3 regions of the Bradyrhizobium sp. SZCCHNR1015 genome follow, and region 2 is predicted to be linked to each of the others. Evidence: predicted binding sites of a transcription regulator. Region 2 holds the regulator's gene; each other region holds the start of a gene.
The links. The regulator PhoB, encoded in region 2, activates phosphate uptake and scavenging genes when phosphate is short. The targets are predictions, from matches to a motif close to TGTCATNNANCTGTCAT.

Region 1: a site for PhoB is predicted at 1,749-1,765, ahead of QX128_RS29560 (UDP-2,3-diacylglucosamine diphosphatase). Genes of this name have one in related genera too.
Region 3: a site for PhoB is predicted at 2,074-2,090, ahead of QX128_RS29475 (YbhN family protein). Genes of this name have one in related genera too.

Annotation. Positions count from the first base shown of each region.
Region 1 covers NZ_JAUEYW010000021.1:41,236-45,446, forward strand. Annotated here, with positions in the region: gene QX128_RS29555 (threonine/serine dehydratase) at 1-865, opposite strand, end outside; gene QX128_RS29560 (UDP-2,3-diacylglucosamine diphosphatase) at 913-1,725, opposite strand; gene pyk (pyruvate kinase) at 1,918-3,336, opposite strand; gene QX128_RS29570 (tartrate dehydrogenase) at 3,508-4,211, opposite strand, start outside.
Region 2 covers NZ_JAUEYW010000002.1:474,133-478,343, reverse strand. Annotated here, with positions in the region: gene QX128_RS05900 (trypsin-like serine protease) at 1-1,193, opposite strand, end outside; gene phoB (phosphate regulon transcriptional regulator PhoB) at 1,341-2,048, opposite strand; gene phoU (phosphate signaling complex protein PhoU) at 2,065-2,781, opposite strand; gene pstB (phosphate ABC transporter ATP-binding protein PstB) at 2,812-3,636, opposite strand; gene pstA (phosphate ABC transporter permease PstA) at 3,633-4,211, opposite strand, start outside.
Region 3 covers NZ_JAUEYW010000021.1:16,678-20,888, forward strand. Annotated here, with positions in the region: gene QX128_RS29455 (YdcF family protein) at 1-97, opposite strand, end outside; gene QX128_RS29460 (hypothetical protein) at 187-777, opposite strand; gene QX128_RS29465 (hypothetical protein) at 826-1,260, shown strand; gene QX128_RS29470 (ferritin-like domain-containing protein) at 1,349-1,855, opposite strand; gene QX128_RS29475 (YbhN family protein) at 2,245-3,336, shown strand; gene QX128_RS29480 (hypothetical protein) at 3,440-4,211, shown strand, end outside.

The sequences.
Region 1 (4,211 bases), on a different contig from region 2:
GCTCGACCACGAGCTTCAGCTCCCGGAAGGCAAAGCCGACCGCCCGCCCCACCTCCTCATCCGAGGCCTCGACCGCAGCCGACAGAAGTTGGCTGTTGATCGCGAAGGTGATCTCGCCCGGAATCGCCGCCATCAGCGCGTCGCAGATGGTCCGGCCCTTTGCATCGTGGGCCTCGCGGTGACCGGCCCGCAGCGAGCGCGCATGGTCGTCGAAGCCGCTTGGCTCGGCAACGATCATCTGCGTCTGCGGATATCGCGCCTTCACCGCGGTCGAGACGCCGGCAAGCAGCCCGCCGCCGGAAGCAGGCACAATCACCAGATCCGGTGACAGGCCGAGCGCAGCAAGGTCGTCGGCGATCTCGCGGCCAACGGTGCCCTGCCCGGCGATGACGAAGGGATCGTCATAGGGCGGCACCACCGTCGAGCCGCGCTTTGCAGCGATGCCGCGCGCGATCGCTTCGCGGTCCTCGCGGTCGCGATCATAGAGCACGACGTCGGCGCCGAACGCCTTGGTGCGCTCGCGCTTGGCCGCCGGCGCATCCGAGGGCATCACGATCGTGGCGTCCATGCCCAGCAATGTGGCGGCATGGGCGACGCCCTGCGCATGATTGCCGGAGGAGAATGCGACGACGCCGTTGCCGCGCGCTGCTTGCGGGATCGACGCCAGCTTGTTGTAGGCGCCACGGAACTTGAACGAGCCGGTCCGCTGCAGCACCTCCGGCTTCACGAAGACGTTCGCTTTGAACCGCTCGTTGAGCACGGGAGCCGGCAGCAGCGGAGTCCGCACGGCCACGGGCGCGAGGACGCGTGCCGCCGCATCGATGTCGGCGGCGGTCACGGGCAGGATCGGGGAATGAGCTGTCATATCCCTATTTTACCGCGCCCGATTGCCGAGAGGCAAGGGAGCCGGTGTCAGGCGGCGCGGGCGGCCAGCTGCGGAACCGGCGCGGGCTGCCGCTGCGGATCGGTCCAGGTGAGGATCTCGAAACGGCCGTCCTCGTGCTCGACCAGCGCCGTGCAGCTCTCGACCCAGTCGCCGCAATTCATGTAACGGATGTCGTCCTGGTCGCGGATGACGGCGCAATGGATGTGGCCGCAGATCACGCCGTCAGCGCCATGCCGCCGCGCCTCGGAGGCCAGTGCCGTCTCGAACGCGCCGATATAGTTCACCGCGTTCTTGACCTTCTGCTTGGCCCATTGCGACAGCGACCAATAGGGCACGCCGAACATGCGGCGGAAGAAGTTGACCAGCCGGTTCATCTGGATCGCAAAATCGTAGGCCTTGTCGCCGAGATGGGCGAGCCAGCGCGCGTTCTGCACGACCAGATCGAAGATGTCGCCATGGATCACCAGATAGCGCTTTCCGTCGGTGCCGGTGTGCACGATGTTCTCGACGACGTCGATGCCGCCGAAATGCGTGCCGTAGTAGCCGCGCAGGAACTCGTCGTGATTGCCGGGGACGTAAACGACCTTGGCGCCCTTGCGCGCCTTGCGCAGCATCTTCTGCACCAGGTCGTTATGCGACTGCGGCCAATGCCAGCTCGATTTGAGCGCCCAGCCATCGATGATGTCGCCGACCAGATAGATCGTATCGGCATCATGGTGGCGCAGGAAATCGACCAGGAGATTGGCCTGCGAGCCGCGGGCTCCGAGATGAACGTCCGAGATGAACAACGTCCGAAAGCGCCGAGCCGGGCTTTCTTCACCAGCAGTCTCAAGTCCCATGCGCGCCCACCTAACAGCCCCTGATGACACTGCGATGACGAACGGCCGCACCGGCAGAACCCATCCTGCCGGACCGCGACCGGACACCGCTCGTGCGACGACTCGCGACGTCCCTCGTCACTGCCCCGCGATACCAGCGGGGTGCGACAATCAGGCGACAGGCGGGCGGCGCGAACAGGGAAAATCGGCGTCCTATCTCGGCATAGTGACGACGCGCAGATTGTTGGTGGTGCCGGCCTGCGCGAACGGGATGCCGGCGACGACGACGAGCAGGTCGCCGGCTTCCGCGAATTCCTCCTGCATGGCAAAGAAGGTCGCGCGCTCGACCATTTCCTCGTAGTTCTGCACGTCCTGCGACAGCACGCTGTGCGCGCCCCACAACAGGCACATGCGCCGCGAGGTGTCCTCGTTCGGCGTGATCGCCAGAATCGGCAGGCTCGGCCGCTTGCGCGCAACGCGGGAGGCCGAAGTTCCGCTCGACGTATAGGCCACGATCGCCCTGGCGTGGATCGCCGACGCCAGGTCGGCCGCGGCGGTCGCCACCGCATGCGGTGCGGTCTGCTCCTCGCCCGGCTGCGTCGCCTCGACGATGGAGCGGTACATCTTGTGGCCCTCGGTTGCCTTGATGATGCTGTCCATCATCGCGACCGCCTCGCGCGGGTATTGCCCGCTGGCCGATTCCGCCGACAGCATCACCGCGTCGGCGCCGTCATAGATCGCGGTCGCGACGTCGGAGACCTCGGCGCGGGTCGGCGTCGGCGTCGCGACCATCGAATCCAGCATCTGCGTCGCGACGATCACCGGCTTCACCGCGAGCCGGCAGGCGCGCACCAGCTCCTTCTGCTTGCCCGGCACGTCCTCGTTGGGAATCTCGACGCCGAGATCGCCGCGCGCGACCATGATCGCGTCCGACAGCTGGATGATGTCGTCGATGCGCTCCAGCGCCGCCGGCTTCTCGATCTTGGACATGATGCCGGCCCGGCCATTGATCAGGCCCCTCGCCTCCAGCACGTCGGACGGCTTCTGCACGAACGACAGCGCCACCCAGTCGACGCCGAGGTCGAGCCCAAAGGCAAGATCGGAGCGGTCCTTGGCCGTCAGCGGCGACAGCTCCAGAATCGTGCCCGGCAGATTGACGCCCTTGTGATTGGAGATCGCGCCGCCGACGATCACCTTGGCTTCGATCCAGTCGTCGCCGAGGCCCATGACGCGCACCCGCACGCGGCCGTCATCGATCAGAAGATCGTGACCGGGCGCGACCGCCGCAAAGATCTCCGGATGTGGCAACGGAATCGACGTCTTGTCGCCCTCGGTGCCGTTGAGGACAAACCGAATCGTCTCGCCGGCTTCGACCTGGATCTTCTTGTCGCGCAGCGTGCCGACACGAATCTTCGGACCCTGCAGATCCATCAAGATGCCGATTGGCCGCTGCACCTCCTTCTCGAGGGCGCGGACCGCGGCATGGACCCTGGCGTGATCGGCCTGCGTGCCGTGACTGAAATTGAGACGAAATGTGTCTACACCGGCGAGGAACAGCGCTTTCAGCATCTCCGGAGAATTGCTCGCGGGACCGACAGTCGCGACGATCTTGGCTCGACGGTGACGACGCATGATGTGTCCTTTCTCCTGAAGCCCAGGCCACTTAAGTCCGTGTCTCGCGTCACTATGACATGCATGTGATTAGCATGCGCTGACGCAGCGGAAGCGCTGATATACGCCCCGCAGCGTCCATTGCAAGCGCGACGCGGAACACGCCGAAATTGTGCAAGAGAGTGGCACGCCTCAGACGTTGGAGCCGTGGATCGCGTCGATGACGGCGTCGGTCACCTCCTTGGTCGTCGCCTTGCCGCCCACGTCGGGCGTCAGGATGCCGGCTGCACACACCTTTTCCACGGCCGCCATCAATCGCACGGCCGCGTCCCTCTCGCCGAGATGCTCGAGCATCTGCACGCCGGTCCAGAACGTCGCCACCGGATTGGCGATGCCCTTGCCGGTGATGTCGAACGCCGAGCCATGGATCGGCTCGAACATCGACGGGAAGCGCCGCTCCGGATCGATGTTGCCGGTCGGCGCGACGCCGAGGCTGCCGGCGAGCGCGCCGGCGAGATCGGAGAGGATGTCGGCGTGAAGGTTGGTCGCGACGATGGTGTCGAGACTCTTCGGCTGCAGGGTCATGCGCACGGTCATCGCATCGACCAGCATCTTGTCCCAGCTCACGTCGGGGAATTCGCGCGCGACCTCGGCGGCGATCTCGTCCCACATCACCATGCCATGGCGCTGAGCGTTCGACTTGGTGACGACGGTGAGGAACTTGCGCGGCCGCGACTGCGCCAGCTTGAACGCGTAGCGCATGATTCTGACGACGCCGACGCGGGTGAAGATCGCGACCTCCGTGCCCACCTCCTCCGGCAGGCCGCGATGCGCGCGGCCGCCCATGCCGGCATATTCGCCCTCGGAATTCTCGCGCACGATCACCCAGTCGATAT
Region 2 (4,211 bases):
GGCTGCCCGCCGACCTCGGCCAGGATCGGCGAGCCCGAATAGCCGAAATTGGCGAGGCAATGCACCGTCAGCAGCCGGGCATCGCTGGTCATGCCGGCGCTGCAATTGCGCTGGCCGGTCGGCGAATAGCGCCGCTCCTGGCCGTAGCCGATCTCGGAAATGGCGCCAGCCTTGGTCGCAGCCTGCAGTTCCTCCCGCGTCAGCGCCTTGACCGCGACCGGCTTCGAGGGCAGCGCATCCTTCAGCACGATCAGCGCCCAATCGGCGGGCGAGCGGTCGAGCGACCATCTGTCGTGCCGGGTCGGGACGAAGTCCGGCGCCACGATCAGCTTGTCGGCGACCGACGATGCCGCCGGCGTGCCCCTGTTCATGCCGGCCAGGAAGCGGACATTGCCGGGGCTGACCTGCGCGACGCCGTTGAACACGCAATGCGCGGCGGTGAGCACGACGCGCGGCGCGACCAGCGTGCCGGTGCACCAGCCGCCGGTCGAGTATTGCGCGACGGTGACGACGCCGATCGACGACGCCGGCCACGAGGTGGGATCGACGACCTCGCCGATGTGGCGGTCGAGCCCGAGCAGTTGCTCCGGACGCGGAGCGGCGACGCCCGCCTCCGCCGATTCCGGCTTCGGCCGCCAGGCCGCAATGGCGCTCTGGGCCTGGACGCGCTGCGGCTCGGTCAGCTTGACCCTCTGCACGTCGCGGCCGGCCGATCGCACGCCGCTGCGACCCGCCATCACCAGCCAGGCGTAGCCCTGCACGACGTCCTGCTTCACGCCGCGACCGTCGAGCAGCATCAGGCCCAGCATGTATTGCGACTGGGCGAAGCCCTGCGCTGCCGCGCGGCTGAACCAGCGGCCGGCTTCGCCATAATTGCTCGCGACACCTTCGCCGTTGACATAGGCGATGCCGAGATAATGCTGGGCGACGGCGAGGCCCTGATCGGCGGCCTTGCGATACCACGCCAGCGCCTCGGCGGGGTTGCGCGGTTGGCCCCAGCCGAAGGCCTCCATGAAGCCGACGTCGAACTGCGCCCGCGCATCGCCCTTGGCGGCCAGCGGCAGCAGGCGGCGCATCGCCGCGGCGTGCTGTCCGTTTCCCGCCGCGGCGACCGCGTCTTCGAGCTCGGCGGCCGCGGCGCCCGCCGCGCTGCCGAGCAGCACGGCTAGAGATATGATGATGGTCTTGATCAAGGGCGTCCGCTGGGACCGAAACATCGTGACGGGCCACGAAGCAGACACGATCAAGACGGCGGCGGCGTGGCGGAAAGCGGACCGCGATCTCCTCAATCGGGCCCCCTCGCGCCTCACACCTGCTTCATCCTCACGCCCGATCGCCCCTTACACCTGCTCGCTCTTGGCGAAGCGATCATCGAGCGCATAGCCGGCGCCGCGCACGGTGCGGATCGGGTCCTGCTCGCGGCCCGGATTGAGCAGCTTGCGCAGGCGGCCGATATGGACGTCGACCGTGCGCTCGTCGATATAGATGTCGCGGCCCCAGACGCTGTCGAGCAGCTGCTCGCGGCTGAACACGCGGCCGGGATGCTCCAGGAAAAACTCGAGCAGGCGGTATTCGGTCGGGCCGAGATCGATCGGCCGTCCCGAGCGCGCCACGCGGCGCTTCTCGCGGTCGAGCTCGATGTCGCCATAGGACAGCACGGTCGCCAGCCGCTCCGGGCTCGCCCGCCGCAGCAGGCCCTTCACGCGCGCCAGCAGCTCCGGCACCGAGAACGGCTTGACGATGTAGTCGTCGGCGCCGGTCGCGAGGCCGCGCACGCGCTCGCTCTCCTCGCCGCGCGCGGTGAGCATGATGATCGGCAATTGCCGGGTCTCGGACCGCGCCCGCAGGCGGCGGCACAGCTCGATGCCGGACAGGCCCGGCAGCATCCAGTCGAGCACGACGAGATCGGGAACGCGCTCCTTCAGCCGTGTGTCGGCCTCGTCTCCGCGCGCCACCGTCTCGACCTCGTAGCCTTCGGCCTCGAGGTTGTAGCGCAGGAGCGTCGTCAGCGCCTCCTCGTCCTCCACCACCAGAATTCGGGCGCCCATGTCAGAACCGTCTCTCTCAGTTGCCGGGGATCGTCGATGCGAAGCTCGTCATGTCGCCCTTCGGGCGCTTGTCCATGATCTGCTGGCCTTCGATCATATAGAAGACGGTCTCCGCGATGTTGGTCGCGTGATCGCCGATGCGCTCGATGTTCTTGGCGCAGAACATCAGATGGATGCAGAACGAGATGTTGCGCGGATCCTCCATCATGTAGGTCAGGAGTTCGCGGAACAGCGAGGTGCAGATGGCGTCGACCTCCTCGTCGCCCTTCCACACCGTCATCGCCGCCGGCAGGTCGTGCGCGGCATAGGCGTCCAGCACCGTCTTGACCTGCGACTGCACCAGGTCGGTCATGTGCTCGAGCCCGCGGATCAGCTTGAGCGGATGGAAGTCGCTCTCCAGCGCCGCGACGCGCTTGCCGATGTTCTTGGCGAGATCGCCGATGCGCTCCAGATCGGTGGCGACCCGCATCGCACCGACGATCTCGCGCAGGTCGACCGCCATCGGCTGTCGCCGGGCGATGGTAAGAACGGCGCGCTCCTCGATGATGCGCTGCAGCTTGTCGACCTCGGCGTCGGTGGCGACCACCTTCTGGCCGAGTGCGATGTCGCGCCGCACCAGCGCATCGACGGAATCGACGATCAGACGCTCGGCGAGGCCGCCCATTTCCGACACCAGCCGGGTGAGATCCTGCAGATCGCTGTCGAACGCCTTGGCGGTATGTTCACTGGCCATGATGATCTCCTGAAGTCAATGTCGTCGGCGTCAGCCGAACCGGCCGGTGATGTAATCCTGGGTCCGCCGATCGCTCGGCGAGGTGAAGATCTTGCTGGTGTCGTCGAACTCGATCAGCTCGCCGAGATACATGAAGGCGGTCTTGTCGGAGACGCGCGCCGCCTGCTGCATGTTATGCGTCACGATGGCGATCGTATAGTTTTCGGCGAGCTCCTGGATCAGCTCCTCGACCTTGGCGGTCGAGATCGGATCGAGCGCCGAGCACGGCTCGTCGAACAGGATCACCTCCGGCCGGACCGCCACGGTGCGCGCAATGCACAGCCGCTGCTGCTGGCCGCCTGACAGCGACAGGCCCGAAGCGTTGAGCTTGTCCTTGACCTCGTTCCACAACGCGCCGCCGCGCAGTGCCTTCTCGACCCGGTCGTCCATCTCCGACTTGGAGATCTTCTCATAAAGCCGGATGCCGAAGGCGATGTTCTCGTAGATCGTCATCGGGAACGGCGTCGGCTTCTGGAACACCATGCCGACACGGGCACGCAGCAGGTTGAGGTCGAGCTTGGGATCGAGGATGTTGGTGTTGTCCAGCATGAGCTGGCCCACGGCGCGCTGGCCCGGGTAGAGATCGTACATCCGGTTGAAGATGCGCAGCAGCGTCGACTTGCCGCAGCCGGATGGACCGATGAACGCGGTGACGCGGTTGGTCCCCAGCGACAGGTTGATGTTCTTCAGCGCGTGGTGATCGCCGTAATAGAAGTTCAGGTTGCGCGCGGTCACCTTGGCGGGGGCTTCCGGCAAAACCTTGCCGTTCAGCGCGGCGGGATTGGGCTGGCTGACGGATACGGACAGGTCGGTCATTTTGCGTTCCTCTCGGCGCCGAGAATGCGTGCACTGACATTCAGGGCGAGCACGGCCAGAGTGATCAGAAGGGCTCCGCTCCAGGCCAGCTGCTTCCAATAGGCATAGGGGCTCTGGACGAAGTTGTTGATGGTGACGGGCAGGTTGGCCATCGTCTTGGAGAGGTTGAGGCTCCAGAACTGGTTCGACAGCGCAGTGAACAGCAAGGGCGCGGTCTCGCCGGCGACGCGGGCGGTGGCCAGCAGCACGCCGGTGATCAGGCCCGAGCGCGCCGCGCGATAGGCGATGCGCCGGATCACCAGCGATCGCGGCAGGCCGAGCGCCGAGGCCGCCTCACGCAGCGGGTTGGGCACCAGCAGCAGCATGTCCTCGGTGGTGCGCAGCACCACGGGGATGACAATGACCGCCAGCGCCAGCGAGCCTGCGAGCGCCGAGAAGCCGCCCATCGGCACCACGACAGCGCCATAGATGAACAGGCCGATGATGATCGAGGGCGCCGACAGCAGGATGTCGTTGATGAAGCGGATCACCGAGGTCAGGCGGTCGTTGCGGCCGTACTCGGCCAGATAGGTGCC
Region 3 (4,211 bases), on a different contig from region 2:
GCAGATCGGCCGGCCGCAGCGGCGTGTCGGCGAAATGCCGCGCGTTGATCGCGGCGATCTCGGCGTCATCCGGCCTGCGCAGCGCGCGATCCTGCATCGTCCCACTCCGAAAGCGACTCGCTCAGTCTGGCATGGTGCGCCAAATCTGCACGATCACATTCGGTGACCGGCGATGCGATTGCGTGATCACGGCAGCAGCGCGGCCGGAATGTCCGTGAACGTGTAGCTGCGCGGCCTGTTGCGGGTGATGAAGCCGCCGACATACCAGGCGAACAGCGCGGCGAAGCCGATCAGGAACAACGCGCCCGACCATTCGGCGATGACGAGCGCACGCACCAGAAGCCCGGCCATCGCGACGGCGAGCAGCGCGATCGCGGCGAGCGCCGCGCCGTAGGTGACGCGGCCGAGGCCCGCGGTCAGCCGCGCGTTGCTGCCGCTGACGGCGAGCCGCGCATGCAGGGCGAGAATGAAGGCGCGATAGGCCTCGCTCTGCGGCGCCATCAGGGCAGCCGTCTGCCACGAGACGGAGACGATGCCGAGGCGGCGGCCGTCGCGATGGGTGATGTCGGCCCGAAAACGCTTCGCCTGCATCGACACCGGTCGGTAGGACAGCCGGATCGCGGCGATCTCGGCGTAAGGCCACAGGCCGGTCCGGCCGGCGAACCGCCACGACAGGCCCTGCTCCGTCAGTTCGAACTGGTGCGCGGCCCCGATCAGCGACGCCTTGTAGGCGTAGCGGATCGCATCATCGCCGGCCGTGGTGGTGCGCTCGGAAATGGATCGGTCCTGTTGCGTGTGGCACGCGCCTTATCCTACAAGCGGAGCATGAGCGAAACGATCTATTTTCCGCGCCATTTGATCCTGGCCGGGGCGATGGCCGCCGGCGTGCTGCTGGCGCTGGCGGTGCACATGCTCGGCGCCCGCTACGGGCTCGATCTCGGCGGCCTGTGGCAGACCGAGAGCGGCGCCTTCATGCCGGCGGGATCGGCGATCGCATGGTGGCTGATCGCCACCGTCGGGTTCTCCTCAGGCTACTTCATCGCCAACATCATGCACAGCGCGGTGTCGGGCGAGATCCCGCAGCGGATGCGCAACTTCCTGGTCGTGGTCGGCGTCCTGATGCTGGCCGGCATCGGCCAAGCGATCTCCGGTCCGAGCCCCGTGCCGTCGGCCTCGGGCGTACTGGCAGGCCTGGCCGCGCTCTGCCTCGGCGCCCTGATGGCGTTCTGCGGCGCCAATTTCGCGCTGCGCAAGACCTGATCCATGCGATCCAGAATCCATGCGATCCGCACACGCCGACACCGCGCGGGCGACCCGCGCGGCGTTTTGCCTCATCAGCGATCGAGCGTCAGCTCGCGGCGCGCAGGTTGACGCTGGTCTCGGCGAGCTTGGTCAGCTTCATGTCGGTCGCCTTCTCCTCGTCGAGCGTCTTCTGCAGCACGGCGGCGCAGTCGCTGCGGCCGAGCTGCTTGGCCCAGGCGATCAGGCTGCCGTAGCGGGTGATCTCATAGTGCTCGGCCGCCTGGCCGGCATTGATCAGGGCGGCGTCGAGCACGGTCTTGTCCGCGACCTCGCCGGCGACCTCCTCCGCCTCTTCGATGATGCCGTCGATCGCCGGGCAGTCGACTGCCTTGGGCGCGATGCCATGCATCTCGAACACCTGCTCGAGCCGCTTCACATGCGTCCTGGTTTCGTCGAGATGGGCCAGAAAACCCTGCTTGAGCTTCTGATCCGTCGCCTTCTCCGCCATCTTGGGCAGCGCTTTGACGAGCTGGTTTTCGGCGTAATAGATGTCCTGCAGCTGATGAACGAACAGATCGTTCATCGTCTTGATGTCCTTTGTGAACAATCCCATTTGCTTCACGTCCTCCTAATTCGGGAACATGGCAGGTCCCGCCCCCCGACCGGTGGTCGCCATGTTCGCTGTGCTCGCGGGCGCTAACCGGCGGCAGCGGCGGTCGTTCCTGTGTCACCGAGCCTGCCGTCCGGAACCGGGCGCGGAAGACCAGGTTTGCCCGTGAAACTCGCGGGTAACCAGTTGGACCGAACTGAGGCGGACGGGCCGCCAGCTATGTGACCGGAGTGTGACAGACCTGCGCCGCATGGGTCGGAGCTGACCTGTGTCAAGGACTGCACAAGCTGCGCATTTTAGCATAAGAAACAGGCTGTCACGAATTGCCCGCCCCATCGATCAATGGTTTCGCCTCTTTTCCAAGATCTAGTACCGCCCCGCCGGGAGGATGAATGCAGCGCCTGCTGACCACGCTTGGGCGTGGCTTCAAGAAATGGATCGGCTGGAAGCGGCTGGGGATTGCAGCGAGCCTTGCGATCATCGCCTTCGCGATCACGACCCTCGTGCGCACGCTGAAGGGCGTTGACGCCGGCGTCATCCTGACCGCGCTCACCGAAATCCCGCCCGGTCACATCGCGCTCGCGGCCTTGTGTGTGGTCGGCGCGTTCTGCACGCTGACCTTCTATGATTATTTTGCGCTGCGAACGATTGGCAAGAAACACGTGCCCTATCGCATCGCGGCGATGAGCGCCTTCACCAGCTACTCGATCGGCCACAACATCGGCGCCACCGTGTTCACCGGCGGCGCCATCCGGTTCCGGATCTACTCCGACTACGGCCTGTCCGCGATCGACGTCGCCAAGATCTGCTTCCTATCGGGCCTGACCTTCTGGCTCGGCAATCTGTTCGTGCTCGGTATCGGCATGACCTTGCATCCGGCCGCCGCCACCGCGATGGACCAGTTGCCCCCGGCGGTGAACCAGTTGATCGCGATCGGCATCCTCGGGGCGATCTTCGCCTATCTCGGATGGCTGACCGCCGGCAAGAACCGGCGCCAGCTCGGCCAGAACGGTTGGAAGGTGGTGCTGCCCTCGGCGCAGCTCACGCTCGTGCAGATCCTGATCGGAGTGGTCGACCTCGGCTTCTGCGCGCTGGCGATGTACCTCCTCGTCCCCGCCGCTCCGCCGATCGATTTCCTGTCGCTGTCGGTGGTGTTCATCCTCGCTACCCTGCTCGGCTTTGCCAGCCATGCGCCCGGCAGCATCGGCGTGTTCGATGCCGCGATGCTGGTGGCGCTGCCGCAGTTCGGCCGCGAGCAGTTGCTGGCCACCCTGCTCGTTTTCCGCGTGCTGTATTTCGTGATCCCGTTCGCGACGGCGATCTCCATCATGGGCATCAGGGAACTCTGGCTGAATGTGGTCAAGCCGTGGCAGGAGCGGCGCCGGCTGCAGGGCGCGGTGTCGGACGAGATCGCCGCCAAGCGCGCCGCGACCACGGCGCACGCTGCGGTTCCCCAGCGCATCAAGCGGCACTCCCAGCGCTGAGCATCAATTCTCTCGCGGACGACGCAGCGGCTCGCCCCTCGGCCGGTTGAAGTCGCGTGCGATCCTCTTATTTCCGCCCCATCGCTGACGTGAATCCTTGCGCATGACCCGAATGCCCCATCGTCCGTTGCTCGCCGCCTGCGTCCTGGCCGGCCTGCTTGCCCCTCTCGCCGCCACCGAGGCCGCCGCGCAGTTCGGCACGGCGCCGCCGCTGCAGATCAGCTGGGAGGTGCGCAACCGCTTCCGTCTCTTCCGGGAGGAGCGCGACTTCCTGCTGCATACCGAGAGCACGCGCGACCGCTCCATCCTCGCCGCCGAGCAGGCGTTGGCGGTGCAGAGCGACGGCCGCGGCTGGGCCCGCAACGTCGTCAACCGGCTCTGCATCGACCTCGCCGGTCGCATCAACGAGCCATGCACGCGCGACAACGTCAAGGAAAGCTATCTCACGCCGATCGACCACCCGGTCACCGTGCGCCTGACCGGCCCGGTTCCGGTCGGCGCCACCTGCGCGTGGTCGTTCGACGACGGCGACGGGCCGCAGACCTCGACATTCGACTGCGCCGAGCCGGTCAACCTGCGCGTCCGCTACGGCCGGCAGACCGTGGCATCCGTCGATGTCGCCAGCCCGGATGGGACGCTGCAGGTCTCGACCGGAATCCAGGTCCGCGACGTCCTGATCGCCGGCCTCGGCGACAGCATCGCCTCCGGCGAGGGCAATCCGGACCGCCCGATCGCGCTCGCCGACGAAGGCTTCTGCTTCCGCTCCTATCTCGGCGGTCCGACCGCGCAATATTATCGGCCGAGCCGCGCCGGCTTCAAAGGCGGCCGCGCCTGCGAGGCGCCGGACACGCTGCAGAACTGGCAGAAGCACAGCG